4 regions of the Peribacillus sp. P4_D6 genome follow, and region 4 is predicted to be linked to each of the others. Evidence: riboswitches for the same ligand, from Rfam matches in the RefSeq annotation. Region 4 holds a riboswitch; each other region holds the start of a gene.

Region 1 (6,718 bases), on a different contig from region 4:
GCTGGCCTTGGTGTTGCTTCTTCAATTTGCAGCGGTACGACATCGATTGTAGCTTTTCCGTCATTCGCTAAATGGTATTGAACCATGGCTGAATCCTTTGTGCGTGTCCAGCCTTGATCGAATATGAAATTTCCTAGACTATAGAAAATGATTCCATCTTTATAAACATCGAACGATTGAAGCACGTGGGGGTGATGACCGATGATGATGTCAGCGCCCGCATCGATGATAGCTTTAGCCAAGTCTTTTTGTCGATCGGTTGTTGATGTTGAATACTCTTGTCCCCAGTGCATATTCACCACAACCAAGTCTGCGTTGCCTTGCTTGGCATCCCTTGCTTTGCCGATCATTTCAAATAATAAATCAGGATTTGAGTTCAATAGTCCGGCTTTATCACTTTTTGATACGGCATCCTTACCGTAAACATCGGTGAAGCCAAGTGTTGCGACACGAACGCCATTAACATCCGCATAGTCGATGCTGTTTTTTGCTTCCGCAGTGTTCGATCCAACACCGACATAGTGCATATCCGCACTTTTGAATTCATCAATCGTGTCAAGGAGTCCTTGTTCTTCATAGTCCATCATATGGTTATTTGCCAATGACACCACAGAGAAGCCAGCATCTTTAACGGCTTCCACACCGCTAGTATTGGAGTTTAACCGGATGGGCGTATCGGCTCCCTTGTAGTTAGATACTTCTTCTTTTAAAGCGGTATGTTCATAATTCCCACTGACATAATCCGAATTGGCAAAATAGGGCTTCATATACCGGAAGAGGTATTCATACCCGTGCTTTTCCGTCACTTCTTCAACATAACGTCCCATCATCACATCACCGACCATTGTCATCGTCAATGGTTGATCGGATTTTGTTGCGACTGTTTTCACTTCCTCAGCCCGTCCCATCCAAGTGGTAATGACTAAAGCGATTAGTAATATAGGTAGTATGATTCCAGTGTATTTAAGATTCTTTTTCTTCGTGCGTTTAATAAAGATAAGTGTTTTTTCTTTTGCATTTAAAGTCCGTTTCATTTTTTGCACCTCAGAATAGGTAGTACACGTTCATTAAACCGAATGTTATGCCGGATAATAAAAGCGTGCTGCCAAGTGTCAATGGCATTCCTTGTCTTTGTATGGTATTTGCTATCAATCCAGGTACGATTATACCGATTCCCCGAAACTCGAATATTTCAAAGGGCATGACGGGGTAGACTAAGTCCAATAGGAGTTTCAAGCAAATCCCGGTCACCATCATGGCGGCGAATTTTCTTCTTCCATATAAAATCACCCATCTTGAAAGGCCGTGGGTGACGATTAAATAAGTTACGACACTAATGATCAAAATGGTCAGCATGATTTCCCATTGATCAAATACTAATGCCAAATAACCTGGCACGATAAGTCCTGCGGGTACGACACCCGTCTTTTCTGAAAATATAAGGCTAAGCGTTACTCCCAGTACTAGGGCTACATATAAATCCGATCCAAACATTAAGGTTCCTCCTACTTAACTTGCTTTTTGCTTTGTTTTAGATTTCATGAATGCTTCAATTAATGGTTCCGCTGCACCGTGAATATTCCCGACACCGTAGACGATGCGATTTTTCATCAATGGGCGGAGACGGGCCACGATTTCTTCAGTTGACCAGTTTTCTAAATCCCAATATTCTTTAGTATCCAATTTACCTTGCTCGAATACCTTCGTGATTGGTGATGTAGTTTCACCAATGGCAATGACTATTTCGGATTTTATGTACGGCAATACATCTCTAGCAAACTGCTCGGTACGGTCCACACGGTCTGCACGGCAGTTCATGATGACGATAGGAGGTTCTGTGCTGTATCCGAACGTATTGACACGTTCCCATATGTTCAGCGTCGATGCCGCGTCGTTTGCAGCAAAGCCATTGACAAAGAAAGTTGGCTGGATGCGATCTCCGAATTTGGTGATCCGCATGGCCCCTGGATCTGGATGTGCATTCAGCATGCCGCGGAAAGCCGTTTTTTCATCAATTCCCAAAGCTTCCGCAACGGCCAAGGCCAGTGATGCGTTATCCGGAAATACCATATAGTCGAATTCGCGTAAGAAATCTTCGGAAATTCTTGAATTATCTGCAACGATCACTTTTGTGTTGCGTTCTTTGGCGATTTGTTTGAAAAAGTCCAAATATTCACTTTCAATGGTTATTAAGTGACCATTATGGGGAATGGTAGCAGTGAAGGCTTCAGCAACCTCATCCATAGTCGGTCCCATGACATCCATATGGTCTTCCAATACATTCACGATGACCCCGATGTTTGCCTGGATCATTTTGTTTTGGAAGATTAGTTGATAGTCAGGCTGTACGGCCATGCACTCACAAACTAGTGCCTCCGTGCCTAAGTCGGCAACTTCTTTAACTACACGCCGTTGTTCTCCTATGTTGGGTCCTTCCGGGCGGCGTACAATCGGTTTTTCCTTGTCGGTAAACCAATAGATCATTCTTGCTGATGTTCCGGTTGTTTTACCTACTGTTTTGTATTTTGCTTCCTGGATCACACCTGTAATTAGACGCGTTACAGTCGATTTCCCTCGAATCCCATTCACATTCACACGTACCGGGATGGAGTCGAGACGCTTCTGATGGCGTTTTTGTTCAAAAATGCCATAGCCAAGCAAAAAGATCGCACAAATAAATATTGGTGCCATTTTTTTTTAACCTCTCTTTTTTTCAAATATTTGAATTACTGAATACACACTACATGATTTTAAACTTAATAGGCAAGAGCCAATTATTCTATCGTAATATAGTTATCAACAGATTTTTCAAATATATGTATATTAGTATGTAATAGTATCTAATGGGATGAATTATTTTATGAGTACAAAGATATGGCTGGAAATCGAGGGAATCGAGGTTTCATTTACACTAAATTATGGAAAGTTTAATAAAGCCCCATTTCAGTCAGAATCAACATGGTTTTATGAGCATTTGAACCTAATTCATAATGGCTATATTTGAATAATATTTTTTTAAAAAAGTGAGGTTTATTACAGTTTGTTAATTGTTTATACCCATTGTTTGACATAAACGTTATAATTTTTATGCATTTGTCATTCAATGTGAAATTTTGCATCTAACGACTCAATTAGTTGAACTCTTTTGAATATGGACAAAGATGAGTAAAAGAACACATCTCTTTTTTTTAGTATTTTCCTCGGGAATACCCATGGGTCTATAATTGACCTTTTACCTAAAAAATGAAATGAACTAAAGTTAACCCATTTCTTTTAAAAAATACCTAGTTTCTTCTATAGATATAGTGTTTATATAAGAATGAAAAATAAAAAAAGCCCAGAAGCATATCTGGGCTTTCGGCTTATATATTGTAAATGAATGGAATGGTCACGGATCTCCGTTAATCATGGATAGATTTACCTTTTGTGGGTCTTGAGTTACAGCATGGGTAGCTGATAATGGAAGGAATCCAGGTTAACTTGATTTCTTTCTCTCAGAAATCTCAAGGGTGGAGTCCTTTTTACCGCCATCAATCACATAAAATCTAGGAGCTAATCTCCTTTTTTTACGTTGATTGTCAGGATTCATCTTCATATAATTTTCGTATTCTTTGCGAAAGAATTCTTCGGTTTCCCGTTGCAATGCTTTTCTTTCGTTAAAATCTGCGATGAATTTGAAAAAACGTTTCATATGAATTCCTCCTTATGGGGTTAAAAGGTCTTAGTTTAATAGTAACATATCGTTGGTGAAGTTTAACCTTTTTTTGCAACTTTGGAGTGGAAATTATGTTTTTGTGTGAATAAAGTTGTGAATGGTTTGATTCGAGAAAAAGCATGTAATGGATCCTTGCTGAGTAAGTGACCGTGCATGGTATTGAAAGGGAATGTCGGGATTTGCAGAAAGCGGGTATTGGAAGCAATGATTATTTGAGTTAAAATATTCCTTATATTCATTATACACTAAATATTCTGAAAACAAAGGAAAATATTCACTTCCAGCCGCTTTTGATAGATTTGCTTTTTTATGGTTCATTATTGTGTATAGTTATATATTCCCCGAATTTATGAAAATGAAACTTCCCTTATGTGGGAGGGAAAAAAGCAATTTCCCGCATACGGGCTTTAACGCTTTTCAAATTATTGGACCCCTTATCGATATTTTATTCACTCTTTTTTATCGGATTTTTAATGTGATTTTTAATCGGGTCTAATGTTCACTTTATATAAACATCTTGATTTCTTATCATTTTCAAGTTACTATTGACTTGGAAAAATATAATATTCCGCGTTAAGGCGGAAGAGGTTCTAGCTACCCTCTCAAAAAAACTAAGGAGAAACAGTGCTCTATTCTTAGGGTGCTGTTTTTTTCCGTAAAAAGGAGTTTTATAGAAATGAAGAAGAAAGAAAAGGCAGTGGTTGTGTTTAGCGGAGGACAGGACAGTACGACGTGCTTGTTTTGGGCATTGGAGAGATTTGAGGAAGTGGAAGCGGTGACGTTCGATTATAATCAGCGGCATAGCTTGGAAATCGAATGCGCTCAAAACATTGCCAAGGAATTGGGCGTGAACCATCATATCCTTGACATGTCGCTGCTGAACCAACTGGCACCGAATGCATTGACAAGAAGTGATATCGCAGTGGCGGACGGAGAAGAAGGGGAGCTGCCGTCGACGTTCGTGCCAGGGAGGAATTTGCTGTTCCTTTCGTTTGCCGGAGTGCTGGCGAGTCAGATTGGCGCTAAACATATTGTCACAGGAGTCTGTGAAACGGATTTCAGCGGATATCCTGACTGCCGCGATGTATTCATTAAATCGTTGAATGTGACCTTGAACTTATCGATGGACCAGTCATTCGTGATTGATACGCCGCTAATGTGGCTTAATAAAGAGGAAACATGGGAGCTTGCTGACCAGCTTGGCGCGTTCGACTTTGTCCGCGAAAAGACCCTGACTTGCTATAACGGAATCATCTCCGATGGCTGTGGAGATTGTCCGGCATGCAATCTGCGGAAAAAAGGGCTGGATGACTATGTAAGCAGACGGAAGGTGCTTTCATGATGTACGGTTTTAAGATAGTGGATAAACTCCAAAAAATAGATGAAGATATTCAGCGCAGCCAATTGAAGTATACAAACAAGAGGGTTCTCGTAAGTAAGGAATTCACCTTTGARGCGGCGCACCACCTGCATGACTATGAAGGGAAATGCAAGAACCTTCATGGCCACACGTATAAAGTCATTTTCGGATTGAGCGGGTATACGGATTCACGCGGGTTGATGATAGATTTTGGTGACATCAAGGATATATGGAAAAATGAAATCGAAATCCACCTGGATCATCGTTATTTGAATGAAACCCTGCCGCTCATGAATACAACAGCTGAAAATATGGTTGTCTGGATTTATGAAAAAATGGCCGAAGCCCTTTCATTAAAAGAATATGAGGGTGCAAGAGTCGAATTTGTTCGACTGTACGAAACGCCGACAAGCTATGCCGAAGCCAGACGGGAGTGGATGGAAAGTGAGTAAACTCCCGGTAATGGAAATCTTCGGGCCGACCATCCAAGGAGAGGGAATGGTCATTGGTCAAAAAACCATGTTCGTTCGGACGGCTGGCTGCGATTATTCATGTTCCTGGTGTGATTCCGCTTTTACTTGGGATGGCACAGGGAAGGAAGATACCGTTCAGATGACTGCCGATGAAATATGGGATGAGCTGAAGCGAATTGGGGGTTCCGGTTTTTCCTTCGTGACGATATCTGGGGGGAACCCGGCCCTGCTGAAAAACCTAAACGGCTTGATAGCGATCTTACATGAAAATAAAATGAAAATAGGGGTCGAAACACAAGGGAGCCGATGGCAGGATTGGTTTCTCGATATTGATGAACTGACTATCTCACCTAAGCCGCCGAGCTCTGGAATGGACACGGACTTTACCGTGCTTGACCAAATCATCTCGAATCTTGCCAATCGAAACCCAGAAAACCATGTTTCATTGAAGATCGTCGTCTTTAACGAGGAAGATTATCAATATGCCAAACATGTACATGGGCGTTACCCGGATATTCCCTTTTATCTGCAGGTCGGCAATGACGACAGCAGGACGGCGGATGATCGTCAATTGATCAGCGGCCTATTGAAGAAGTACGAAGAGTTAATTGATAAAGTGATAGCGGATGATGAATTGAATGATGTGAAAGTCCTGCCCCAGCTGCATACCTATATATGGGGTAACAAGCGGGGGGTGTAAAGTAAAGGCAGTGTGATGTTTAATCACACTGCCTTTTAAGCTTATTACAACCTTTGCATGTGTGTAGCTTTGAAGGATGATGTGTATTTAAGGCCATATCCAAATAAGCGATCCATTCCAATATGTGCGGTCCAAATTAAACCAATCATCACCCATGCATCCGACTTTAGGAATATGGCTAACAAAATCATGAGGATGGACACGATATAAGTATGGAATGCGTTATAAACCTTTGCTCCAATCCGGTCATTGATCAGATAGGCCAGCATGGAAACATCAGGGGACAAAATTAACAAAAGGAAAATCCACCAGCTGAATTCATATAACGAATAGATGTAAATCACCGCTAAAAGGACCATAAGTCCTTCAATATGAAGGAATTTCTTCACCATTTCATAACCTCCAAAGTTTAATTGACCATTGGTCAATAATTTCCGAAAAAATTATATGATGTTCTTGGTGATATTTTT
Region 2 (9,474 bases), on a different contig from region 4:
GGAGTAAAACATCTTTAACATCAGCGGAATCCTCCAATAATCAAAAGCCAAGCAGTGGTGTCAGTGAAGTAACGAATGCACAGCAAATTGAAAGTATTTCAACACAAAAAGTGAAAACGGATTTTGTTGAGAAAGTAACGTCCGCAGATTCTTTAGGCGAGGAAGGCAATAATGGACCAGTGTTGTACAGTCTGACGGTATCATCTGGCGTATGGAACAAATCTTTTGAATCTAATGAGCATACCTATCATATCGGGGTCGATAATGATATTTCTTCAGTCGAATTGAATGCAACGACAAATGCCAGCGGAGCAACGATTGAATATGACGGTGCGAGCAGTGCAAAAGTGAAGATCAAGGATAAAGCGAAAACGGCCATTTCCGTTACCGTTTCAAAGGATGGGGAGCGTCGTACTTACGTCCTTGTTTTCGAAAAGGACATGGATGTTGAAATGGATGAGGAAGAAACCGTGGATGATGTCAAAACAAAAGAGGTGGAAGTTGAGGTAGCGCAAACGAGTACAGCTGGTATGACAGAGAGCGAAACATCCAATGATTCAGGAGGCCAGACTAATGGGAAACAACCTGCTGAGACGGTTTCATTCTTTGGGAATATAAAGGAATTCTTCACCTCTCTGATAAAATAGGATGGTTTTGAATCCTGCAAAAAAAGGACAAGGTTCAGGCTTGTCCTCGAAGTTCATATTTATATGGGCAAAATGATTTGGACCTCGGTTCCTTGGTTCAGTTCACTGTTAAACCGGACCTTTCCCCGATGCGCCTCAATGATTCGGCAACTGACTGTCAGTCCTAATCCGGTTCCTTTTTCTTTTGAAGAATAGAAAGGCTCTCCAAGATGTTTTATGCGGTTTTTTTCTATTCCGCTACCGTTATCTTTGATGGTGATGGAAAGGTTATTGTTCATTCGTTCAAAATCAATCCAAATGTGGTCGGCGGATGCCTCCATGGAATTCTTGAGCATGTTTATGAAAACTTGTTTTAATTGGTTTCCCTCACATAATAGAAGAGGTATTTCATTTTTGACAGATATTGATATTTTGGTGGGGTACGAGTCCGCCTCTGGTTTCAACAAGGTTTTGACATCGTTCATCAGGTCGATGATTTGATGTTTGCTGAATGGAAGTTCCTGTGGTTTTGCCAGAACGAGTAACTCGCTTACAATAAGATTGATCCGGTCCAATTCACTTAACATGATCGTGTAGTATTGTTCAAAGGGATGGTCGCTCTTTTTAAGCAGTTGGACGAAACCTTTTAAAGAAGTCAGCGGATTTCGTACCTCGTGGGCTACACTTGCGGCAAGTTCGCCGACTATCGATAATTTTTCGGTTCTTCTTAAGCGTGCTTCGGTTTCTCGAATTTGAGTGACTTCTTTAGCATAAGTAATGATTCCGACTAAATCCTCGCCAACCATCATCGGGACAAACGTACAAGAAAGTAAGATGGACTTCCCGTACTTCGTCAGGAATTCTATATCTTTCCCTTTTTTGATCCCCTTTTGGTTTTCCATGACATATTGGCATGATGTACGGATCAATTCCGCGTCTTCTGCTGAAAAATTCAAATTAATGAATGAAGCGCCATGTATTTCTTCCTGTTGAAAGCCTGTTACCGTTTCAAACCTTGGATTCACGGTCGTGATCATTCCATTTAAATCAAGCATCAGCATCGGATAAGGGTTGTGCTCAAACAATGATTTATAGCGTTGTTCGCTATCAAATAATTGATTCTCCGCGACAACTCTTTCAGATATATCCCTGCCAATGACGACTAAGCCTTTACGTGAACCATCTTCATTGAACAGGGGAACTTTAATCGTATCAAAGGTCTTGTGATTGCCATCGGGAAGAGGGATGATTTCCTCGCACCTAGTAATTTCCCCCTTTACCCACGTTTCTTCATCGGAAATTTCACAGTAGATCAACGATTCTTTATAAAATTCGGTGTATTCTGCGAGCTCACTGTCTCTTTTTCCCTTATAATCTACATGCTCCAATTGAAATAATTGCAGCCCGAAGGTATTGGATTCAAGCCATCGGCCATCCCCATCCTTGAAATTAACGAAATCCACCATTGAATTGATGAGTGTGCGCCGACGTTGTTCCGCCTCTTTTAATCGTTTGAATTCTTCCTTTTTAGCTAAATAAAGATATAGAATTAAGCCTATTGATAAAAGGAAAACAATGCCTTCCGCCCTTTGGAGTTGAATGAAGACCTCTTTATTATGGATATTTGTAGTTAAAAAATAGTCGAATACGACTAATGTAAGAATCCCGGATAGGATATATATTGCTAAGATGGAGCGTTTGGACATGGAGATTCTCCCTGTTTTTAAGACATTTCAAAGGTAAAAATACATACACATTTTAACAAACTATCGGAAAAAAATATATGCAGAATCTCTAAATAAAAAAACAGGGGCCAATGTGGTCACCTGTTTTTGCTGAAGAGGGTTAGTTTCTTCTTCTTTTTTGCACGCTTATAGATCATGAAGAATAGTAAGAAGAGGAGTGCAAGAGCAGCTAGCGTATATTGGTTCATTTCAACAGATAGCAGTCCATAGGGAATCAGTGATAGGAAAAAAAAGTATATAAGGTTGCCAAGTGCCGTCGCCAATAAAAAGTCTTTGAAAGTGACGGTGCTGACTCCGGCCGCCAAGTTAATTAAGCTTGTGGGGATAAGCGGGAAAATCCTGCCTGTAAACACGTACATGAAGCCATGCTCCACTACAGATTCTTGCCACTTTTCACCAATCTTCTTTAAAAGAAGCTCCTGAAACCAGTTTCTTGCTGCATAAAAAATGAATCCTGAGGCAACAACACTTGTAAACCAACTCCATAGATAGCCATATATGAATCCGAATATCGTGACATTGATGGTCAGGAGCAAAATTAAGGGGATGATTGTAAAAGAATTTTGTACAAACATCAATACGAATGTCACAATAAATGTAAGCAAAAGATTTTCCTTCAATATGCCAATAACAGAATCCAAATCACTTTTCCAAACCAAAGTGAACAGTTCTGCATTAGAGTATATAAAAATTGCGATTACAAGTAGACCGATTATGGTCAGGACTTTTTTCAAAGGGCCACCACCATTCTTACTAATAGTTTATCATTTTCGAGTTCAATGGTGAAAAAAAAGAGCTGCCGCATCATGCAGACAGCTCTTTTCCATTATAGTGGCTTAACGGCGCGAAGATTCCTTTTAAAGCCACTTTTCAAACTGAATTCTTTTGTTCATTCCATAAATGATTGGCGCTCCAATCAAAAGGACAACGAACTCACCGACAGCTGTAGTCATCCAGCTTAGCCAGAATGGCAAGCCAAAGGCAAGGTTCAGTTCAATTGCAATTAAAAACATTGTGAACGTGAAAAAGATAATCGTAGCGACCATACGTCCTTTAATGCCTTTTATGAAACGAGAAACATAAATGACAAGCAATAAGGCGAGCAGGGATTGGCCCACCCCAAAAATCAAATCATATGGCACCATCGGCGAAAAGAGCAGATTCGATATGAAGACTCCTCCAACGATACCGTAGATATACTTTTTATTGAATACAATCAGATGATTCAACATTTCCGGTACACGGAATTGGAACATCTCAAAAGCTATTGGTTTAAACACCAATGAGACCGCCACATACAAGGCAGCCAATAACCCGTTTATCACGAGTGTACGAACATTCATTTTACTCTCTCCCTAGTTTTTTATCGTGGGATGGTTACGAACCACGTGCAGGCGTTTACCCGATGATTAATAGTAGCCCATGTAAGCTTGTTTCGTCAATTTGTAAAGAATGGTTTTAATTTATAGGTTTCCAATCAGATGAAGCAGCACAATTGGATTTTGAATTATTGCAATGAAGGATGATATTATTTCAATATGTACATAAAAAGGAGTGAATATTAATATGTCGATCGAAAGTGTCAAAAGCCATTTTAAACAATGGAATCGGGAAGGTGACGTAAAGGAGTTCGAAACATCTAGTGCCACGGTGATTGAGGCAGCGGAAACCATCGGTGTTATCCCAGCACGGATTGCCAAGACCCTTTCCTTTAAAGGGGAAGGTGAACACGCGATTTTGGTCGTTGCCGCAGGGGACGCGAAAGTGGATAATAAGAAATTTCGTCAGACGTTCGGTTTCAAGGCACGAATGCTTTCACCTGATGAAGTGCTTGCACAGACCGGCCATGCAATCGGAGGCGTTTGCCCGTTTGGCCTGGCAAACGATTTAGCTGTTTTTCTTGATGTATCGATGAAGCGCTTCGAGTCATTGTTTCCGGCTTGCGGCAGTTCAAACTCTGCAATAGAACTTACACTCGCTGAATTATTTGAATATTCAGGTGCCAAGGATTGGGTGGATGTTTGTAAGGGGTGGGAAGAAAAGGGGAATGTGGAAACGGCGGCAGGAAATGCAGTTGATGGCATTTGATGAATGGGATGGAGTCCACTAAAGTGAACTTTATTTGGGGCCGCATTCATTTCTATTATTAAAGCGGAAAACGGGCAGAAAGTGTTCCTGATCGGAGGTTGAAAGATGTTAAATGGAAGCGAAAGAAAAAGCAATAGCAGCTATCTGAGTCTTAAAACTCTTTATGAAGAAAATATAACGGTTAAGAGCATTGCCCAGGAGCTTGAGTTTTGCCATAAAAACGATCTGGCGCTGGATATCCAGAAAGCAATGAAAAAAAAGAATTTTGATATATTGGCAGTCCAAGATCAAGGGGAAATCATCGGATATATCGAAAGGCAAGAACTAGGTGAGGGAAGTATTTCTGAATATATGAGAAACTTCTCACCAAGGGAAATGGTTTCGAATTCAACCCCTTTGATCCAGCTTCTCCATATTTTTAAGAATAAGACAAGGGTGTTCGTATTAGAGAATAATTCAATTAAAATGTTGATTACCCATGCCGACCTCCAAAAGCCTCCGATCAGGATGCTGATATTCGGATATATTACCTTATTGGAAATGAGGATGAGCGATATCATCCTGGATAGATTCGGCGATGGCAGCTGGTATCCAATGATCAGCGAAGACCGTTTAGAAAAGGCAACCGAATTATATAAAAGGAGAATCGATAAAAATGAGGATATCAATATAATAGAGTGCCTGCAAATCAGTGATAAATTCGATATTATACATAAAGATAAAGAATTGAGGCACTTCTTCCAAATCCCTTCGAAAAGTAAAGGGAAGAAGGATGCGAATGCCATCCGAAAATTACGGGATAAGATTTCCCATGCTAATGAACTGGGTCTGGACATGTCATGGATGGAAATCATCGAGGTTGTCGAGTCCTGCGGCCGACTGCTCGAAATCTCTGAATCCTATCCTTATGAAAAATAAGATCCGGCTAACCATGCTGGTTCTTTTTTTTGCGCATCCAGATAGAAAAAAACTGCCCGTATCAGGCAGTCTCCCCGAAAAATTCAAAACTCCGGCAGTTGATCCAGGTTATTTTCTTTTATCCCATCGGGCTCACTCCGTAATATGTCACGTCCATATTTATGAAAGAGGTCAACGTTGGCCAGGTTGCCAGCTTTGGCTTCCGCAAGGGCTGAGGGGTAGTCGAGTTCGCGGCCGGAGTTCGTCTTGATGGCGATAATATTGTCCTCTTCATTTTTCCTTACGGCGATGATTTCTTCTTTTCCTGCTGCTGAATCACTTTGGTTTGCTTGCGGTGTTCCCTGCTGTTTATATGACTCATAGGCTTCTTCAAATTTGTCCATGGTTTAGGCACCTCCTATTTATAGGGTGAACCATTTTTCCTGCAATATACAAACCGGATTTCGTCCAACTTGAGCCGTTAATTCGTCCAAATGGGCCGATCTTTCGGCACTTTTTTTTGTGAATGCTGTCGTCTTGGCCATTTTGCAGTGGCATGGCACTTGCATCTTGTATAAGCAGTAGCAAGAAATAATATTCACTAGATTAAGGGAGGAATAGTAATCATGAATGTAAAACAAGGGGCAAGCACTGTAAATGCAAAACAACAGGTCAAGACAATGAAAGCGGCGGTCGTCAATGAATTTAACCAAAAACTTGAGATTAAGGAAGTACCGATTCCGGAATTGGAATATGGTGAGATATTAGTGAAAATTAAAGCCTGTGGCGTGTGTCATACCGATTTACATGCTGCACATGGTGATTGGCCGGTAAAACCCAAGCTTCCGCTTATCCCGGGACATGAGGGTGTGGGCATTATAGAAAAGGTGGCGGAAGGCGTAACTTCCTTGAAAGTGGGTGACCGTGTTGGGATCCCTTGGCTTTATTCGGCCTGCGGCGATTGTGAATATTGTCTGACCGGTAGGGAAACGCTTTGCCTGGATCAATTGAATGCAGGCTATTCCGTGGACGGCGGGTATGCAGAATATTGTAAAGCACCAGCCAAGTATGTGGTGAAGGTTCCTGAAGGGCTTGACTTTGCGGAGGTATCACCGATTTTCTGTGCAGGTGTAACGACTTATAAGGCGCTTAAGGTATCAGAAGCAAAACCTGGCGATTGGGTAGCGATTTATGGAATTGGCGGATTGGGACATGTTGCCCTGCAATACGCAAAAGCGATGGGCTTTAATGTCATTGCTGTCGATATTCAAGATGATAAGCTTGATCTGGCAACGGAACTTGGGGCGGATTACACGGTTAATGGGCTTAAGACCGATCCTGTACAGGCCATTAAGGATAAGGTTGGCGGCGTACAGGCATCCATTTCTGTGGCGGTTACGAAAAAAGCATTCGAACAGGCTTACAGTTCAGTCAAGAGAGGCGGCACACTTGTCGTAGTCGGATTGCCGAATGATGAACTTCCAATCCCGATTTTTGATACAGTGTTAAATGGGGTGACTGTAAAAGGGTCCATCGTCGGGACGAGAAAAGATTTACAGGAAGCTGTTCAATTTGCGGCTGAGGGTAAAGTCAGAACGAATATTGAAACAAGAAAGCTTGATGAAATCAATGACGTGTTTTCAATGATGGAAAACGGAGAAATCAACGGCCGCATCGTTTTGACGCTAGAATAGGAACAGAGGAGGAAGCCCTGGAACGGGGCATCCTCCTTTTTACTGGCTCTTCTCATTTAATATATAGCGCAATTTCCTTATGGATATTTGCAAGCGTTTGGCAGCTTCATTCCGGTTGCCGTAGGTTTTTTGCAGTGCCTGCATGACGAGCTCCTTTCCAATTGTTGATTGAAGCTGTTTGATTTCCGTAAGGATTTCTTCAAGCATCAGTTCATCCTTCTCATTAAAATCAGCCACCAGCCTTTTTCGCCACTCTTCAAGAAGGTTTTCTGTTGACTGTATCTCAGGTGACACATTTTTGTCAGGTGTGATCTGGCTGTTGGATAGTGAGATATCATTGGCGGTTATTACTGACTTATTGTCTGCAAGAGTTAGCGTGCGCAAGACCACATTAGATAGTTCGCGTATGTTGCCTGGCCAGTTGTATTGCTGTAATTTTTCAATGGCTTCATTGGAAAATGAGATATCTCCATGACCATTTCTCTCAACCAAGTGTCGGACAAGCAACGGAATATCCTCTTTTCGGCTCCTTAATGGCGGGATATCCAGAGTCACGACGTTCAGTCGGTAAAATAGGTCTTCCCGAAATTTATTCTTGTCCACTGCCTTTTGCAGGTTTTCATTGGAGGCCGCCACTAACCGGGCGTTCGTCCGTAATGTCACGCTGCTGCCAACCCGCATGAATTCCCGCGTTTCCAAAACCCGAAGCAATTTGACTTGAATGGCCGGACTTGCATCCGCAATTTCATCAAGGAAAAGCGTCCCGTTCCCAGCAATTTCGAAAAAACCCTTTCGCAGCTGGGTCGCTCCGGTGAAAGCGCCCTTTTCATGACCGAATAATTCGCTTTCAAGCAGGGATTCAGAGATCGCTCCGCAATTGATGCCGATAAAAGGTTCATGGTTTCGGGGGCTGGCTATGTGGATGAAGCGTGAAAGCACTTCTTTCCCACTTCCGGTTTCTCCTTCGATTAATACATTGACGGATTTTTGGGCAACCTTGAAGGCCGTTTCAATCAAATTCTTCATTAAAGGACTTTCACCGACAATGAGTCCTGAATCCTCGGCAAGCTTATGGATGAAATGCTGGTTCAAAGCTTCATTTTCATTCAATAGGTTGTCAATCTGCCTTTCCAGTACTTCAATATCCACGAAGGGTTTTTCCATGTAATCACTCGCGCCGAGTTTCATGGCATCAACAGCGGTCTTGACGGTGCTGTATCCGGTCATGATCAGTACCTTGCAACGCGGCTGAAGTTGTTTTAGATGCTGCAGGAGGGAAAGTCCATCGCAATCCGGAAGCTTCAAATCTATCATTGCGACATCAAAACGCTGCTGATTCCAGTCGATTTCATGAAACTCCTTCCCGCTATTCACAACTTGTACGAGGTAACCTTTCATCGTAAAAAGGCGGGATAGAAAAGTCCCAACCTCTTTCTCATCGTCTACCACAAGTAAATGAATCACCTTATCATCCCCTTTCCTCTCCTTGTATAGGAAGCCTCAGGAAAAAAGTGCTTCCATGTCCTGGTGTGCTCAAAACGTCGATCTTTCCGCCATGGTCCTTGGCGATGCCAAGGCTTACAGACAGCCCCAAACCTGTTCCCTTTTCACGGTCTTTAGTCGTATGAAAGGGATGGAATATGAAGGGAAGGCGTTCTTGTTCAATCCCCGTTCCGTTATCAGTCACCTGAACCACCATGAACTTGTTTTCTGAATAGGTAGCGATCGAAATCGATTTTTCCGTTTGCGCAGACTCATCCAATGCGTCCTTGGCATTCAATAGCAAGTTGATGATGATCTGTTCGATCTGCGGCTGGCTGCCCTTTATGAAAGGAAGGTCTTCCTGAAGGCTAAGATGGAGGGAGATTTGCTTCTTCCCAAGTTGGAACTTCAATAGGTTCAGAACCTGGTGAATGGCATCGTTAATAGAGTAATAGTGGAACCTATACTCATCCTGCCTAGAAAAGGTAAGCAGGCTTTTCACGATTTGCCTGCATCGGTCCCCGCAAACCTTAATGTCGTCCAATAGCATATAATCCGGATTGTCCTGTGGGGTTTTCCGTAATAAAATTTGCGAGTTACCAAGAATGGCCGTTAATGGGCTGTTCAACTCATGGGCAATCCCAGCTGCCATTTCACCAATCGCCCCAAGTTTACCGGCATGTAATAGCTGGACTTCCATCTGTCTTCTTTCGGTGACATTTTTATAATAAGCAATGACCCCATATACTTGATGCTCCTTATTATGAATCGGGTAAGCATGCATTTCCAGGATGGTATCATGCTGAATGAGTATTTCCTGAAACCCTGGCTTATTAAATGAAAAGGTATCTTGAATCAGATTTTGTGATTTTTCAATTAAAGGAACCAAGTTGGAAAAGCCCCTGGCTGAATCATTGGATTGATAGACCGTTCCTTTGTGAT
Region 3 (4,990 bases), on a different contig from region 4:
ATTGGAAACATTCTTGCCCACCCTTTATCTGATGAACAGTTAGGTTTGAAGGGCTCAATGATAACAACCAGTGTATTTGTCATTTTATATATAATTAGTGTGTTTGCAGGCCTTAAGTGGGGAAAACTCCGAAGGTTTTTTGACTCAGACCCCTTTCCGCTTATCGAAAATGGACAAATCATTTACAAAAGCTTAGCAAGGGCCAGAATCTCCATCGATGTTTTATTATCGGAATTAAGAAAGGAAAAAGTCGAAGATATTCAAAAAGTATCCCTCGCGCTATGGGAACCGGACGGTACCATTTCATTGTTTTTAGATCCCCAATATGAAGCAGTAACCCCAGCAGATATGCACCTGGAAACAAACGCCTTCACTTTTCCTAAAACGATTATTAAAGAGGGAAAGATTGATTCTAATGAATTGAACCGGGGCGGTAAAGAAGAAGCATGGCTGAAAAACAGAATCAAAATAACATATAATGCCGACGTGAACGATATTTTATTGGCAACTCTTGATAATAACGATACCTTAAAGGTCTTTTTCTACAAATAGATTTGCAGCCAAAATAAAATCCCCTCAAGTATAGTGTAAAGCCTACTTACGACTGTAAGCTTTTTACACGTTCAACTTAAAGGGGATCAAATATATCGCTTATTACTCCGACCAATTCAGTGTATTCAAGAACTTATACACATCTTCATACACCTGTTCACGTTCCTTGCCCAATGTGATAATATGGCCAGACTTTTCATACCAAATCAAGTGTTTATGCTGTGTATCGACTTCATTGAAAATCGCTGTAGCACTCTCCGTATAGTCGGGATCATCCAAACGCCCTTGCAGAACAAGAGTTGGAGATGTGATTAAATCTAAATTTTCACCTGTCTCATTTATAATGTTCAACACATCTTTTAGTTGAGGCATTGGCCCTTCTTCAAGCAGCTTCACTTCTGCAGCAATTTGGTCTGCATCTTTGCCCTCAAACTTCTTATACGCCTGTGCATAATTGAGCAAGCGGTTCTTTTGTCGATCGATACTTTTTCCTTGCGTCGGAGCGCACATTGAAACTACCCCTTTTACAGGCAATTCAATTCCCACTTTTAATGAGAACACTCCCCCTAAAGAAATTCCTACAACTGCAATTTCCTCATAGCCTTCTTCTTTTAGGAAATTATAGCCATTAACTACATCTCCCCACCATTCCTTTGGACCAGTTTTAGCAAGTTCCTCGGCTGATACTCCGTGCCCACTATAAAGAGGTCCGTGGCAAGTATAGTCGAGATCATTTAAGTACTTCCCTAATTTTTTCATATCTCCTGTACTTCCGGTAAACCCGTGAAGCAGAAGAACTGCTCTCTTTCCACCTATATATGTGAATGACTCAGGTGCTTTCACTTTCATCTATCTAGGACCTTCTTTCTTTGCTCTTGTTGATAAATAGAATCTAAATGATTTTCGAAAAAAAATCAATTAATACCCCTTGAGTAGTGATTCTTCTATCCTATTCCGTATTTTCATTAAGACAATTAAATCATATATATAGTATCCTTACCACACTCTTCACAACTCATCCGTTCCGAAGCACATTTTACTATGATTAAATTTATTTAGCAATCGTCATTTAACTATTTTTTTTAAGAAAAGTAAAATGCACCTTGTGATACGATGTACAACGTATTACACTTTAAAAATGAAAAGGAGGAGATTTTATATGGATAAAGAATTAATGAAGGGAAGCATTGACCTCCTTTTGCTTTCACTTCTATCGCAAAAAAAGCTTTACGGCTATGAAATAACGAAAATCCTGAAGCAAATGAGCAAGGGCAACTATGAAATAAGTGAAGGCACCCTCTACCCTGCCCTTAAACGATTAGAAAAAAAAGAATTCATAAAAGGACATTGGAAAGAGTCCGAATCATGCCGCAGGAAATATTATCATGTCACCGAAAATGGACAAACCGAACTTGAGCGGAAACGCGAATGCTTTTTCTTCCTGGAAAAATTAGTTCGAAAAAGCTCACAGCAATTCTAAACCAAATAAAAAGCTTCCTGCACTTAATGGAACGGCCCAGGAAGCTTTTTTTGCTGTTTTACTCGTGAATTTGGACTGTTTACTCGTGAATTCGCACTGCACACTTAGTTTTCGCACGCTTACTCGGGAATTTCGCACTGCACACTTAGTTCGCGCTGTTTACTCGTGAATTCGGACTGTTTACTCGTGGGTTTCGCACTTTTACTCGTGAATTTGGACTGTTTACTCGTGAGTTTCGCACTTTTACTCGTGAGTTTTGCTCTTTTACTCGTGAATTCGTACTGCACACTTAGTTCGCACTTTTACTCGTGAATTTGGACTGTTTACTCGTGAATTTTGCACTTTTACTCGTGAGTTTGGACTGTTTACTCGTGAATTCGCACTGTTTACTCGTGAGTCACTTCAATCACGCAAAAAAGGACCTAATCAGGTCCTTTTTTTGTCTATTCCTTTATGCTTGCGATAATTGGCGCAGGAGAGCTTCATGCATTCCCCTTGTACATGCGGGCCATATTTTTCACGAAAGGCCTCGAGGCAATAGCATTTTTCTTCTTCTTTTTTGGTTCCATCCATCAAGTGCATCCCTCCTAACATTTAACTGGAGACTACACGTTTCTCCAGTTCTACGTTGATTCGTCCCAACAATATGGCACCAATGGACTGAATGATCGTTTTAACGATGATTTGGCCGATGACCGCAGCGGGTACCGCTTCCCATGGCAATATATTGGCACCCAGAGGACTTAGGCCAATCACGACAAATATCACCGAATCGAAAAATCCTCCAACGATCCCGCTGTAAAATACCCTCCAACTCATCGGGAGCTTTAAACGGGTATAAATTTCCGTATCCGCTGTTTCTGCGACCACGAAGGATAAAGCGGAAGCAAACACAATCAGTAACGTATCTCCTAATAAAAATGATACACATGCAGATAAAATAAGTGCAGTGACGATGCATATATAGGTCTTTACGCGGCCGAATTTATTCTGGACCAGATCTCGGAAGATGAAGGTTCCCCCGATGAGCAATGTCCCCATCGGGATGATGAACATGCCAAAATGTAATGGCGCAAAAGCTGCTGTAACCACATTCGCCGTGATGATGGATACTAAATACAATAAAATTCTTAACATTTCTTGATTCTCCTTATACAGAAAAAACAGCACCCTAAGAAAGAGCCCTGTTCTCCTTAGTTTTTTTGAGAGGGTAGCTAGAACCTCTTCCGCCCGGGCGGATTATCATTTTCCTTATTCATCGTAGCTTGAAAGCGGTTGGAAATCAAGAAGTTTCCATACCGTCGATTTTAGTATGTTTTCGCGGTTACCGATTGATTTAGCCATTTATTTCAATGTCCCTGTTTCCCCTTTTGCCGATTTCTGTCGCATAAAACTGCTTGACCGGCTGTATACAAAAGCCGAAAATCAAAGATAGAGTCATGTACTTTATTTGGCGAGGAGAAAAAGAATGATGAAAAAAACTACGTTTGTCTATCCTATTTATATCGCAACCACACCAGAGAAGCTTTGGGAAGCCTTGACGAGTGGTGAAGTCACGGAGAAATACCACTTCGGATTACAAGTACAGTCTGACTGGCAAGAAGGGTCGGCAGTTCAATATTTGCTGGATGATGGGCGGATTACTGATCATGGGCATGTACTTAAATGCGAGCCGTTGCACCTGCTCTCGTTTACATGGATCATGGCAGGAGACGAAACCCCTCGCCAGCAGCCTACACGGGTCACTTTTGAATTACAGAAAATGGACGATTCGACTGTGAAGTTAACTCTTAGGCATGAGGAGCTATTGGAGACAGATTTCGTCTATGATGACAATTCCTTTGAAGGCTTGAATAATGGATGGCCAGCCCTTTTAAGTAACCTGAAGAGCTTGCTTGAAACTGGACGGACCCTGCCGCCCATATCAGTAGACTGGGATAATGGAAAACAATAAAAACAAATCGAAAGAGAGTTGAGTTAGTTATGGATACTCAAATCATCACGAAATTCAAGATCGTCAAGCCAACGAATGAAGTGTTTGAAGCCATAGTGAATCCTGAAAAAATCGGGAATTTCTGGTTCTCATCGAGTTCGGAAAGATGGGAAAAAGGCCGGACGCCTACATTGAGATACAACGAATACGATGCTGAAGTGGTCATTCATGTATTGGAAGTAGAGGAAAATAGGAAAATCGTGTTTGCATGGGGCGGAAATGATCAAGAAACGATTGTTGCCATTACACTAAAAGAGTTGGATAAAACGAGTACGATCATTGAAGTGAACGAATCAGGATTGAGTGAAGACGACCCTGAAATAATAAACAAAATGATCGGACAAAAAGAAGGTTGGGTATATACATTAACCTGTTTAAAGGGTTATTTAGAAAATGGCGTCACTACTTTGAGAGCATCATTAGTTTTTTAATAAATTGCATAAACCCTCAATAATCTGGGGGTTTATCCTTTGCAACACTGGTGAAACAAATGGCATAATCCCACTTAAAAACAGTACTATATAGTTCAAACTAATAATTGACATTTAAAAATCCGTGAGCTATCATCCTAATTAACCAGTGGTCAATTAATAAGGAGGTGATAAGATGTCGCCAAGGAAATCGGCAGGTCAAGAATTATCCAGGGACATGGTGTTGAATGAAGCTAGAAACCTTTTTGCAGCGTTAGGGTATTCGAATGTCTCGATGAGGCAATTGGCTAAATCATTGGATTGCAGCCATGGAGCCATTTATTATCATTTTAAAAACAAGGCGGAAATATTTTATAGTTTGGTGAAAACGGATTTTTCCGTTTTAAATTCTTCAATCGATGATATCATCCTGTCGGAAAATGACCCTTCCGTAAAAATGGAAAAGATTTTATTGTGCTTCTTGGAGTTCGGTTTAACCCAACAGAATCATTATTCCATCATGTTTTTATCGAAGGAAAAAGAAATTCAGCAGTT
Region 4 (9,474 bases):
ACCACATTTGGATTCACCGCATAAACGGCATCCACGTCCGTAAAGTTCTCATACAAATCAGCTTTGACCCCATTAGCAAGAATCGAACCCGTAATATCGGAACCGCTTCTTGAGAAGGTTAACACATCACCATCTAACGTATATCCGAAGAATCCTGGGAATACAACGATTCCCGGCTCATCACGCAGAGCATATAACCTATCATAAGACTCTGGCAGCACCCTGGTAAATCCACCTTCATCCGTTACGATCAAGCCTGCCTTCTTCGGATTGATATACTGTGCCTCCACTCCAAGGCTTTGGAAATAACCTGCGACCAGCTTCGCATTATTATCCTCGCCACCTGCCTTCAAGGCATCCAGATAGCGCTTTGGGTTAGTTTGATCTGCATGCAGCAGCGCCATTAAATTTTCATGAATCCCTGTGATGACACTCTCGGATATATCCAACTCTTCCGCAATGCTCGCATAGCGGGATACAACATCTTCTATCAAATGCTCTCCGTTATCCCCGCGCAGCTGCTGTTCCGCAGCTTCAATCAATAAATCCGTCACCTTTATATCATCGGAATTGCGTTTTCCTGGAGCGGAAACGACCACAATCTTCCTCTCTGGATCAGAAACAACAATTTCGAATACCTTCCTCAACTGATCACCTGACGCAAGTGAACTTCCACCAAACTTTGCAACTTTCATCTCGACATCCCCTATTTTCGTAAATATTCTGTCAAAATTAACTCTCCCTATTATTACGCTTTTTCTCGAAACAATCAAGTGGAAATTCCATTATAGAAGGACATTTGTACTTTTAAAAAGGACAGAATAACAGGACCACTGATCGAAATTAGCTATAAACTAAAAAAAGACAACGGGCATATGCCCATTGTCCCTCCTATTCTTTAGCGATTATCCACGGTTTCCGGGTATAAGTCATGATTCATCAAGCGGTAATTCGCCATTTCCTCATACTTCGTACCTGGTTTCCCGTAATTCGTGTAAGGGTCGATGGAAATTCCGCCCCTAGGTGTAAACTTGCCCCAGACTTCAATATATTTAGGGTCCATCAATTCGATTAAATCATTCATGATGATGTTCATGCAGTCTTCATGGAAATCACCATGATTGCGGAAGCTGAATAAGTAGAGTTTCAAAGACTTACTTTCCACCATTTTCACACTTGGAATATAGCTGATGTAAATGGTAGCAAAGTCCGGCTGGCCCGTGATTGGACATAAACTAGTGAATTCCGGGCAATTGAATTTGACGAAATAGTCCCGGTTCGGATGCTTGTTATCGAATGACTCAAGGATTTCAGGAGCATAGTCGAATGTATATTTTGTTCCTTGATTCCCAAGCAGTGTGATATCTTTTTTTAATTCTTCTTCTTTTCTTCCAGACATGAAAAGTCCTCCTAATCCCACATTTCAGGGAGATTCATAAAATGGGCCTCTATATAACAAAAACCATATCTCCTCAAAGATATGGTTGATTCGCAAAAAATATCAAAGCCATAGTTTTTTTAAGAGGGTGATGCTATGAACCTCTCCCGTTTATCGGGAAATATTTTAAAATTGTCATAGTAAATATAGAAAAAAATATCTAATCTGTCAATCATACATTTTAAATTTGGTTTGATTCCTAAGGGCATTCAGCTTAAAATGTAGAAGAAGTTTATCCTACATGAAGGAAGAGATTAAGTCAATGTGGATTTTTGCAGCACTCATCACGAGTTTATGTTTCGGAATCAATAATAGCATTTTTAAATGGAGCAGCGGAAAAGGGTATTCCAAGATACATATCCAATTTTTCTTTTATTTTTCAGCTTTTATTTTGTCCATTGTTTATGGAGTATCAATGGATGGTTTGCAGCTGAACTGGCTGTCCATCATGCTTGGTGCAGCAATTGGTGTACTGAACGCCAATGGTAACATCCAGATGGCAAGCGCCTTTGAAAAAGGTCCGGCAAGCTTGACATCTCCATTAATCGCAGCGAATGCCATATTCCCCATTCTCTGTGCAGCTTTAATTTTTCACGAACATATTTCTTCCTTGCAGTGGAGTGGAATCGCCTGCATGTTTATCGCTACATTAGTCATCCAATATACACCTAATGCAAAAGGTAATCATCAATATGTCCCATGGATGATGCACACATTACTCTCCATCTTATCTTTTGGTGTGCTCGGCATTCTTATGACGACATCAACTCGTCTTCAATTAAACTCCCTTGATATCCTTGTATCAATGTATGGAGGCGGAATGCTTTATCTTCTTTCGGCTCTAGCCTTTAAAAAAGAAAAAATCAAGCTAAAGGAAGTCAAAATCGGTTCCTTAGTAGGCTTTTTAAGCATGATAGGCTATGGATGTTATTTCTTTGCGTTGAACACTGGCATCGCAAGCATCATTTTCCCTGTCGTCAGCCTGAACTGTTTGGTTGTCGTATTCGCTGGATGTTATATATTCAAGGAAAAACTAAAAAACTATCAAATTGCTGGTGTCCTTGCAGCATTAATCGGTATTATTTTAACTAAAATATGAATATAGTTCGTTTTAAAAAAACAACCTGGCTTTCATGTATACAAGCCAGGTCGTTTTTTAAAAAACCTGAAAATGGGGCATGTCAAAAAAAAGTGTTGACACTTCACTTAAAATATCAGATAATTTTGAATATTAATTCACACGATTTTAGCTTTTGAAATGTTTGATTATCCTTCTGCTCCGGGTATAAAAGAAATAGGTACAACCACCTCATTTAATTCTGAATTAGGAAAGGAAAGATGCATAATGGTAAAAGTTACAGTAACAGTTGATTTCCAAGGAAAATCTTATCAAACTAACGTCCTTGCTAAACCGGGTACTGATCATGAAGTAATTTTACAACAAGCCCTTCATCAAGTTGAAAAACAATGGAAAGCATAAAAAAGCAGGCATCGCAATAGATACCTGCTTTTTTATTCCCTTAAATACTATCCCAAATACTTTTCATATGCACGATTAACGACCCTCTTGCAATCCCCTCCTACTTAATAACACTTTTAATTGTTTTTTTCAAAAGGCACTAAAATCAAGATGCCAGTTTGTGTACCAGAACTTTTATAATGAAAAAATATCCTTGAAATGGAATTATATTAAAAGCCTTATAAAAAAGAAGGTATTTTTAAGGCCCGTCTCAGCTGTAGACAATTTAACCGTTAATTTCCACTCCAGGCACTCGCTTTCCGCGGGCGGTCCGGGAACCTCCCCGGTGCCTTTGCGCCCGCGGTGTCTCCCTTGGACTCGCTTTTCCCGCAGGAGTCTCGCACACCCGCTCCAATCAACTATGTTTTAACCCTTTTGTTTACAAACTCAAAGACGGTCTTTTAAGGACCGTCTTTTTAATGTTCTATTAAACTAAATTTCTTATTAATGGCATGGAACGTTCTTGGAGGCTATCGGAAAATAGACTATAAGAAATGAGCTTCTTCTTGTACCGTTTAACTACATCCACGCGGTCGCTGTAAATATATAGAAATAACCTAACATCCTTTTTGCCTCTTTTAGTATCAATGACCAATGGAGTCCCACTATTATCTGGATGTAAAAACAATTCCTCATTCCCCGGGAATATATGATTTCCCTTCAAAAATCTAGTGCTATTAAAATAATTAATAACTTGAATTTTTTCTTCACCTTCCAAACGTTTTCCGTCAAAGGTTACGATCGCATTCCCGCCACTAATTTCTGAATGTATTTTAAATTTACTGATAATCCAATTAACTGCATCTGTTGGAAGACAGGAAACCAATATTTTTAACAAACTTAAGATGATTGTCACAATCAAAACCGGCAATGTCAATTCATCATCTCCGCTACATTTATTAATTAATTCATATATAACTTATTATATCAAAAGTGGCTGATCGTTTTCTTACTTGATGTGTCCGTTCTATTAACGTTTTACCCCAGTAACACATTGCACTTAAACACACGGGAATGCTTCAAAAGTGAAAATCCCCATTTATAAATATAATGTTGTGAAATGGTTATACTAAACAAATGGATAGCCACATCCTTGTTAACCAAACTTCCATGAATGAAATGGATAGGCCGGTATAAGAATTAACATACAAAAAAAACTGGACGTCATCAAGACGCCCAGCTTTTCCAGAATCGATTATTGGTATCCCCAAATCATTGTTAGCATTGTACCGAAAATTGTAACCAATGCAACGAACAATCCGTAATAAACGTTTGTGTAAATCGATGCTTTATCTTCAGACTCTCCTGCATGCATGAACATAACAAATTGAAGTGCTGCTTGCATGAAAGCTGTAACAAGTAGGATGATCATAGCCATTTTAAGTGAGAGATCAAACATAATAACTGATAATGCGACCAAAGTCAGAACTAGCGAAAAAGCAAATCCCATAACTTGGCCCCGTGGGAATAATTCTTTCATATTACATCATTCCTTTCAGGTAGACGAAACTGAAGATGAAAATCCAGACAACGTCCAAGAAATGCCAGTAAAGTGAAAAGATGAAAGCCTTGTTTGTTGTCTGTGGAGTCATACCGCGTTTTTTAATCTGCATGGTGATGAAGGTTCCCCAGAATAAACCAAGTGTAACGTGAGCTCCATGCGTACCTAGTAGTGTGAACAAACTAGATAAGAAAGCACTTGTTTGAATCGTTGCTCCTTCATGTACATACTCCACGAATTCATAAATTTCGACTCCTAAAAAGCCTAAACCAAGAATAAGGGTGATAATGAAGAAACCAATCGTCGCTTTCTGCCTGCCAAGTCTCATCGCATTGATTCCAAGACCTATGGTAAAACTACTAGTTAAAAGAAAGATTGTTTGAAACATTAGTGTTGGGACTTTAAAAAGATGTTCCCCTGTTGGACCATTTCCAGTACCACCAACTAAGACAAAATAAGTGGCGAACAGTGTAGCGAAAAGAGCTATTTCTGCTCCCAGGAAAATCCAGAATCCAAAAATCTTTAAGCGATTTTCTTCCGTGCTATATTCAAGTGGCAGCGAGTTATCTATTTTCATTACTTAGCACCTCGCAATTTATTTTCAGTTTCTTCGATCTCTTCAACAGAGATATAACGTCCGTGATCTTTTTCGAATGAACGGTGAATCATACAAGCAAAGATACCGATCGTTGCAATGATTGCAATGATCCACATGCTGAATACCAATGCAAAGCCCCAAACGAAGAAGATACAGCTCATGATAAACGGCACGCCACTGTTATTTGGCATATGAATCTTTTCTACTTTACCGCCAAATAATTTAAAGCCTTTTTTCTTTGCATCCCAGAATGCTTCTGTAGAAGCAACTGTTGGCACAATTGCAAAGTTATATTCAGGGATTGGTGTATGTGTAGCCCACTCTAGAGAACGTGCATCCCATGGATCGTTTGAGATATTTCTTGATGCATAACGAGTACTCCAATAGATATTGTACACAATAAGTGCAAAACCTATGGCTAAACCAATCGCTCCAACGAAAGAGAGCATATTCAATGGACCATATCCTGTTGATTCAGAGTACGTATACATACGACGTGCCTGCCCATCTAAACCAGTGATGAACATCGGGAAGAATGTTACATTAAAGCCGACTATAATGAACCAGAACGACCATTTTCCAATTTTTTCGCTCAACATGAAACCGAACATTTTTGGCCACCAGTACGTGAAACCGGCAAGTACGGCAAATACAGTACCAGGGATTAAAACGTAATGGAAGTGAGCTACTAAGAACATTGTATTATGGTATTGGTAGTCAGCACTTGCCATGGCAAGCATAACCCCTGTTACCCCACCGAGCGTGAAAATCGGAATGAAAGCTAAAGAGTATAGCATTGGAACGGTAAACACGATTTTACCTTTCCAAAGTGTGAACAACCAGTTGAAGATCTTAACACCAGTCGGGACGGCAATTGCCATCGTGGTAATCGAGAAGATTCCATTAACCATTGCACCGTGGCCCATTGTATAGAAATGGTGAGCCCATACAATGAAAGATAGTGTAGAAATAGCTACCATGGAGATAACCATCGAATTATACCCGTACAGGTTACGACGTGCAAATGTCGAAATGATTTCACTGTAAATACCGAAAGCTGGAAGAATAACTATATAAACTTCAGGATGTCCCCAAACCCAGAACAAGTTTGCCCAAAGCATATCGCTACCGCCATTGGCCATCGTAAAGAATTGAGTTCCGAATAGACGATCCATTGTCATCAACGCAAGTGCCACTGTCAATACAGGGAAAGCGAAAACGATAATGAAGTTTGTAATCAAGATAGACCATGTGAACATTGGCATTTTCATTAAGTTCAGGCCAGGTGCTCTCATTTTCAAGATGGTTACGATAAAGTTGATACCAGTCATTAATGTACCAATACCTGCGATTTGAAGTGAAATCGCGTAATAGTTCGAACCGACTGATTCACTGAAATCGTTACTTGCCAGCGGGAAGTAAGATGTCCAACCTGCATCAGGAGAACCACCCACTACGAAAGAGATGTTAAATAGCATTGCCCCCATGAAGAATAACCAGAAGCTTACTGCGTTCAGACGTGGGAATGCTACGTCACGCGCTCCAATTTGTAATGGTGTAACAATGTTCATTAACCCAATGATAAATGGCATAGCCATGAACAGGATCATGACGACCCCGTGTGTTGTAAATACCTCATTATAATGCTGTCCATCCAAAAGACCGTTATCTGGAATAGCCGTTTGAGCACGCATCATAAGAGCATCGACGCCACCGCGGAAAAGCATAAGCAGTGCTGCCAAGATGTACATGATACCAATACGTTTATGGTCAACAGTTGTTAACCACTCACGCCATAAGTAACCCCATTTTTTAAAATAGGTAATTCCGGCAACAACCGCAATCATGGTTAAACCAATGGCAACCATGGATGCATAAATCGCAGGACTTGGATGAGGTACGGCAAATCGATCAAAGTAATCCATACTTTTGTGACTCCTTTCAGGAAAATATTCCTTATCTTGTAAACCTAGTTGTTTTATCGAACGAAATTAATTCTTAGTGATTCATGTTGCTGTGTTCTGAATGTTCCTCGTGTGAATCCTTGGAATCATGTTCTTCAGTATCAGAAGATCCGTGGTCATGACCAGCATTTTCCCCTTCAGGAGCTGGTGAAAACTCTAAGTGAGTTCCAGTGTATGTGGATTGTCCCACATGACCAGGTTTTAATAATTCATTGAATTTTTCCTCAGTAATCGGTTTAGCAGTAGCTTTAATTTCATCTACCCACTTATCGTAATCTTTTGCTGACAATGCATTAACGTTGAACGTTTGCTGAGCAAAACCTGAACCACTGAAGTTTGAATTTCGACCCATATACTCACCTGGTACATCAGCTGCTAAGTGCAACGTATTAACCATGTCCGACATCGCGTATTTTTGTCCTCCAAGTTGCGGAATCCAGAAACTTGAGATTGGACCGAATGAGTAAAGTTTAAATTCGATTGGTCGGTTAGTCGGTATAAACAGATAGTTGACCGTTTCGATATCTTCTTCCGGATAACTAAAATGCCACTTCCAGTTGGAAGATGAAGCGTAAATAACTAAAGGTTCTTGATCTCCGTATCCTTTAGGTGTTGCCTCAACTTCATTTGTTGTTTTAACAGTAACAACGGATAGGAAAGCGACGATTATAATTGGGATCGCAACCCAAATTATTTCAAGAACCTTACTTCCTTCAATATGAGGCGGTTCATAATCATCACGTTGTTTGGAAGCACGATATTTCATTATCATGAAGATATACAGTACCATAACGACAAGGACGACAAAGGCCATTGTCCATATCGAAATCATAATAACATCTGCTTGTGTTGCAGCTACTGGCCCTTTAGGGTCCAAGACCATTAATGGGTTATCGCAACCGGTTAGCACAGTGGCAATAGTAAAAAGTATAGTTAATAGAGCCCATTTTATTTTCATAGTACTACCCCTTTCTTACATAATAAAATTCCAATTGGTAATTATTCGGACAAAGTGTTACCATGTTCACAAACCCCGACATACCAATATTAATCCCAAGTCTAAAAAAAGACAATACAAAGTGACATCTGTCACATAAAGTTCAATAAAGAGCAGTAAGAAGATGGTAAATGAACGGAAATGTTCGAAAATCTTCAGCAAATGAAATATAATAATTGTTTAATAACGTACCTATGGAATTCACTTATCATTACAGGATTGCATATATTACCGGTCCACTATCCATTTATTATTACTCTAATATAATGAAATGAAAATTTCACTTTATATTCTCCGTGTTTATTGCCTCAACCTCCCTCAAGAATATGAATGATATTACCTATCCTGTCAAGTAGGTATTTATCGTTGGAAAACATGATTTAAAACGGATTTTTTACACTCGGCCAGGGAAGTTGGTAAATGGTAGCCGCATTGGATATGATGTTGAATCCATGCTTCCAAACTCTATTGATCCAACACTGGTCAATATTATATGTATATAAGGAAACAACGAGTGGGTAAATTGGGCTCTTTCTCCTCGCAATACTTATTGCCCTTTCAGTATTCCTAACGAGCCGTTTACCAGTAGTCATAAGTGAAATAATTCAGGGGTCGGTCAAACTTGTTGCAACTAGTGATGTTTATCGGTCAGCAGGACAGGACTGAATTACAGAAAAGGACATTTGGTTGTTCAATAAACTCCGCCTTTGTAACCCACACTTCCTCATTGAATGAAACTTCAAGTAAAAGTGCAAAAAAAAACCACAAAAAAAGGACTTTTAAAAAATGTCCTTTTCTCGTGGATATAGTTCAAAGTTTAAAGTTAGAACTTCCTGCGTTCGGGCAGTTCGGTTTGGATATCCGAGCACATCGTGTGTATTCCATTAAATGAAAGGGTTGGTCATATTTTTGATACATAACGAGTGCAGTATATTGTATTGAATTAAAAAGTAGCCAACTGATAATTAATCCAAGTACTCCACGTAATGAAAGCGCATTCAATCATTCGGATCACTTTGACTCAAATTCTTTAGACAGGCGTTCATCCATGTTAGTAAATCTGATGATAGAATGCTCATTATGCTATATTCCTCGTTTTAGTTACTGAATTCTGTACTTCTTTTTGTTTGAGTGTTAGCCTTTGACTTCATTTTTATGATTTTAGTCGTTTCCGGTACAATTCTTTCACCTTTATGTGTTTTCATTACCATTTCTTCTGTCAGGACAAAAAATATACCAACTAGAAAAATTGCAGCTGCGCTTAGTGTGATGGCGATTCCAACGGAGGTAAATATATAATCTTTATTGTAATCGCTTACAATGAAACTTAAAGCAAAAATAATAATTCCGATTACACAACCTGTGCCCGATACCCATTTCACTGCATCTAACATCTTCTGATTAGCTTCCATAATTTCATCCCCTTTCTTTCTATTTTATGACATTTCACAAATTTG

What was found. Region 4 has a riboswitch for preQ1 ahead of queF (preQ(1) synthase). Riboswitches for the same ligand answer to the same signal wherever they lie in the genome.
Region 1: linked by a shared signal. The riboswitch ahead of queC (7-cyano-7-deazaguanine synthase QueC) and the one ahead of queF (preQ(1) synthase) in region 4 are both predicted to bind preQ1.
Region 2: linked by a shared signal. The riboswitch ahead of AC1DVB_RS14600 (QueT transporter family protein) and the one ahead of queF (preQ(1) synthase) in region 4 are both predicted to bind preQ1.
Region 3: linked by a shared signal. The riboswitch ahead of AC1DVB_RS11390 (VUT family protein) and the one ahead of queF (preQ(1) synthase) in region 4 are both predicted to bind preQ1.

Annotation. Positions count from the first base shown of each region.
Region 1 covers NZ_JBFUIQ010000028.1:12,122-18,839, reverse strand. Annotated here, with positions in the region: gene AC1DVB_RS11445 (CapA family protein) at 1-1,034, opposite strand, end outside; gene pgsC (poly-gamma-glutamate biosynthesis protein PgsC) at 1,045-1,494, opposite strand; gene pgsB (poly-gamma-glutamate synthase PgsB) at 1,510-2,691, opposite strand; gene AC1DVB_RS11430 (hypothetical protein) at 3,476-3,691, opposite strand; PreQ1 riboswitch class I at 4,294-4,336, shown strand; gene queC (7-cyano-7-deazaguanine synthase QueC) at 4,392-5,057, shown strand; gene queD (6-carboxytetrahydropterin synthase QueD) at 5,057-5,527, shown strand; gene queE (7-carboxy-7-deazaguanine synthase QueE) at 5,520-6,248, shown strand; gene AC1DVB_RS11410 (DUF4260 domain-containing protein) at 6,293-6,640, opposite strand; gene AC1DVB_RS11405 (TetR/AcrR family transcriptional regulator) at 6,692-6,718, opposite strand, start outside.
Region 2 covers NZ_JBFUIQ010000043.1:6,984-16,457, forward strand. Annotated here, with positions in the region: gene AC1DVB_RS14585 (cadherin-like beta sandwich domain-containing protein) at 1-647, shown strand, start outside; gene AC1DVB_RS14590 (PAS domain-containing sensor histidine kinase) at 707-2,332, opposite strand; gene AC1DVB_RS14595 (TVP38/TMEM64 family protein) at 2,449-3,105, opposite strand; gene AC1DVB_RS14600 (QueT transporter family protein) at 3,229-3,714, opposite strand; PreQ1 riboswitch class I at 3,721-3,765, opposite strand; gene AC1DVB_RS14605 (YbaK/EbsC family protein) at 3,938-4,459, shown strand; gene AC1DVB_RS14610 (CBS domain-containing protein) at 4,565-5,377, shown strand; gene AC1DVB_RS14615 (DUF3892 domain-containing protein) at 5,461-5,760, opposite strand; gene adhP (alcohol dehydrogenase AdhP) at 6,037-7,050, shown strand; gene AC1DVB_RS14625 (sigma-54-dependent transcriptional regulator) at 7,090-8,514, opposite strand; gene AC1DVB_RS14630 (sensor histidine kinase) at 8,519-9,474, opposite strand, start outside.
Region 3 covers NZ_JBFUIQ010000028.1:6,948-11,937, forward strand. Annotated here, with positions in the region: gene AC1DVB_RS11370 (DUF421 domain-containing protein) at 1-552, shown strand, start outside; gene AC1DVB_RS11375 (alpha/beta hydrolase) at 655-1,401, opposite strand; gene AC1DVB_RS11380 (PadR family transcriptional regulator) at 1,712-2,032, shown strand; gene AC1DVB_RS11385 (hypothetical protein) at 2,459-2,605, opposite strand; gene AC1DVB_RS11390 (VUT family protein) at 2,627-3,169, opposite strand; PreQ1 riboswitch class I at 3,220-3,262, opposite strand; gene AC1DVB_RS11395 (SRPBCC family protein) at 3,501-3,986, shown strand; gene AC1DVB_RS11400 (SRPBCC family protein) at 4,016-4,456, shown strand; gene AC1DVB_RS11405 (TetR/AcrR family transcriptional regulator) at 4,632-4,990, shown strand, end outside.
Region 4 covers NZ_JBFUIQ010000013.1:23,348-32,821, forward strand. Annotated here, with positions in the region: gene AC1DVB_RS06825 (aspartate kinase) at 1-695, opposite strand, end outside; gene queF (preQ(1) synthase) at 899-1,399, opposite strand; PreQ1 riboswitch class I at 1,504-1,549, opposite strand; gene AC1DVB_RS06835 (EamA family transporter) at 1,680-2,537, shown strand; gene AC1DVB_RS06840 (BA3454 family stress response protein) at 2,784-2,918, shown strand; gene AC1DVB_RS06845 (YfmQ family protein) at 3,385-3,834, opposite strand; gene qoxD (cytochrome aa3 quinol oxidase subunit IV) at 4,153-4,437, opposite strand; gene qoxC (cytochrome aa3 quinol oxidase subunit III) at 4,439-5,035, opposite strand; gene qoxB (cytochrome aa3 quinol oxidase subunit I) at 5,035-6,981, opposite strand; gene qoxA (cytochrome aa3 quinol oxidase subunit II) at 7,055-7,978, opposite strand; gene AC1DVB_RS06870 (hypothetical protein) at 9,115-9,429, opposite strand.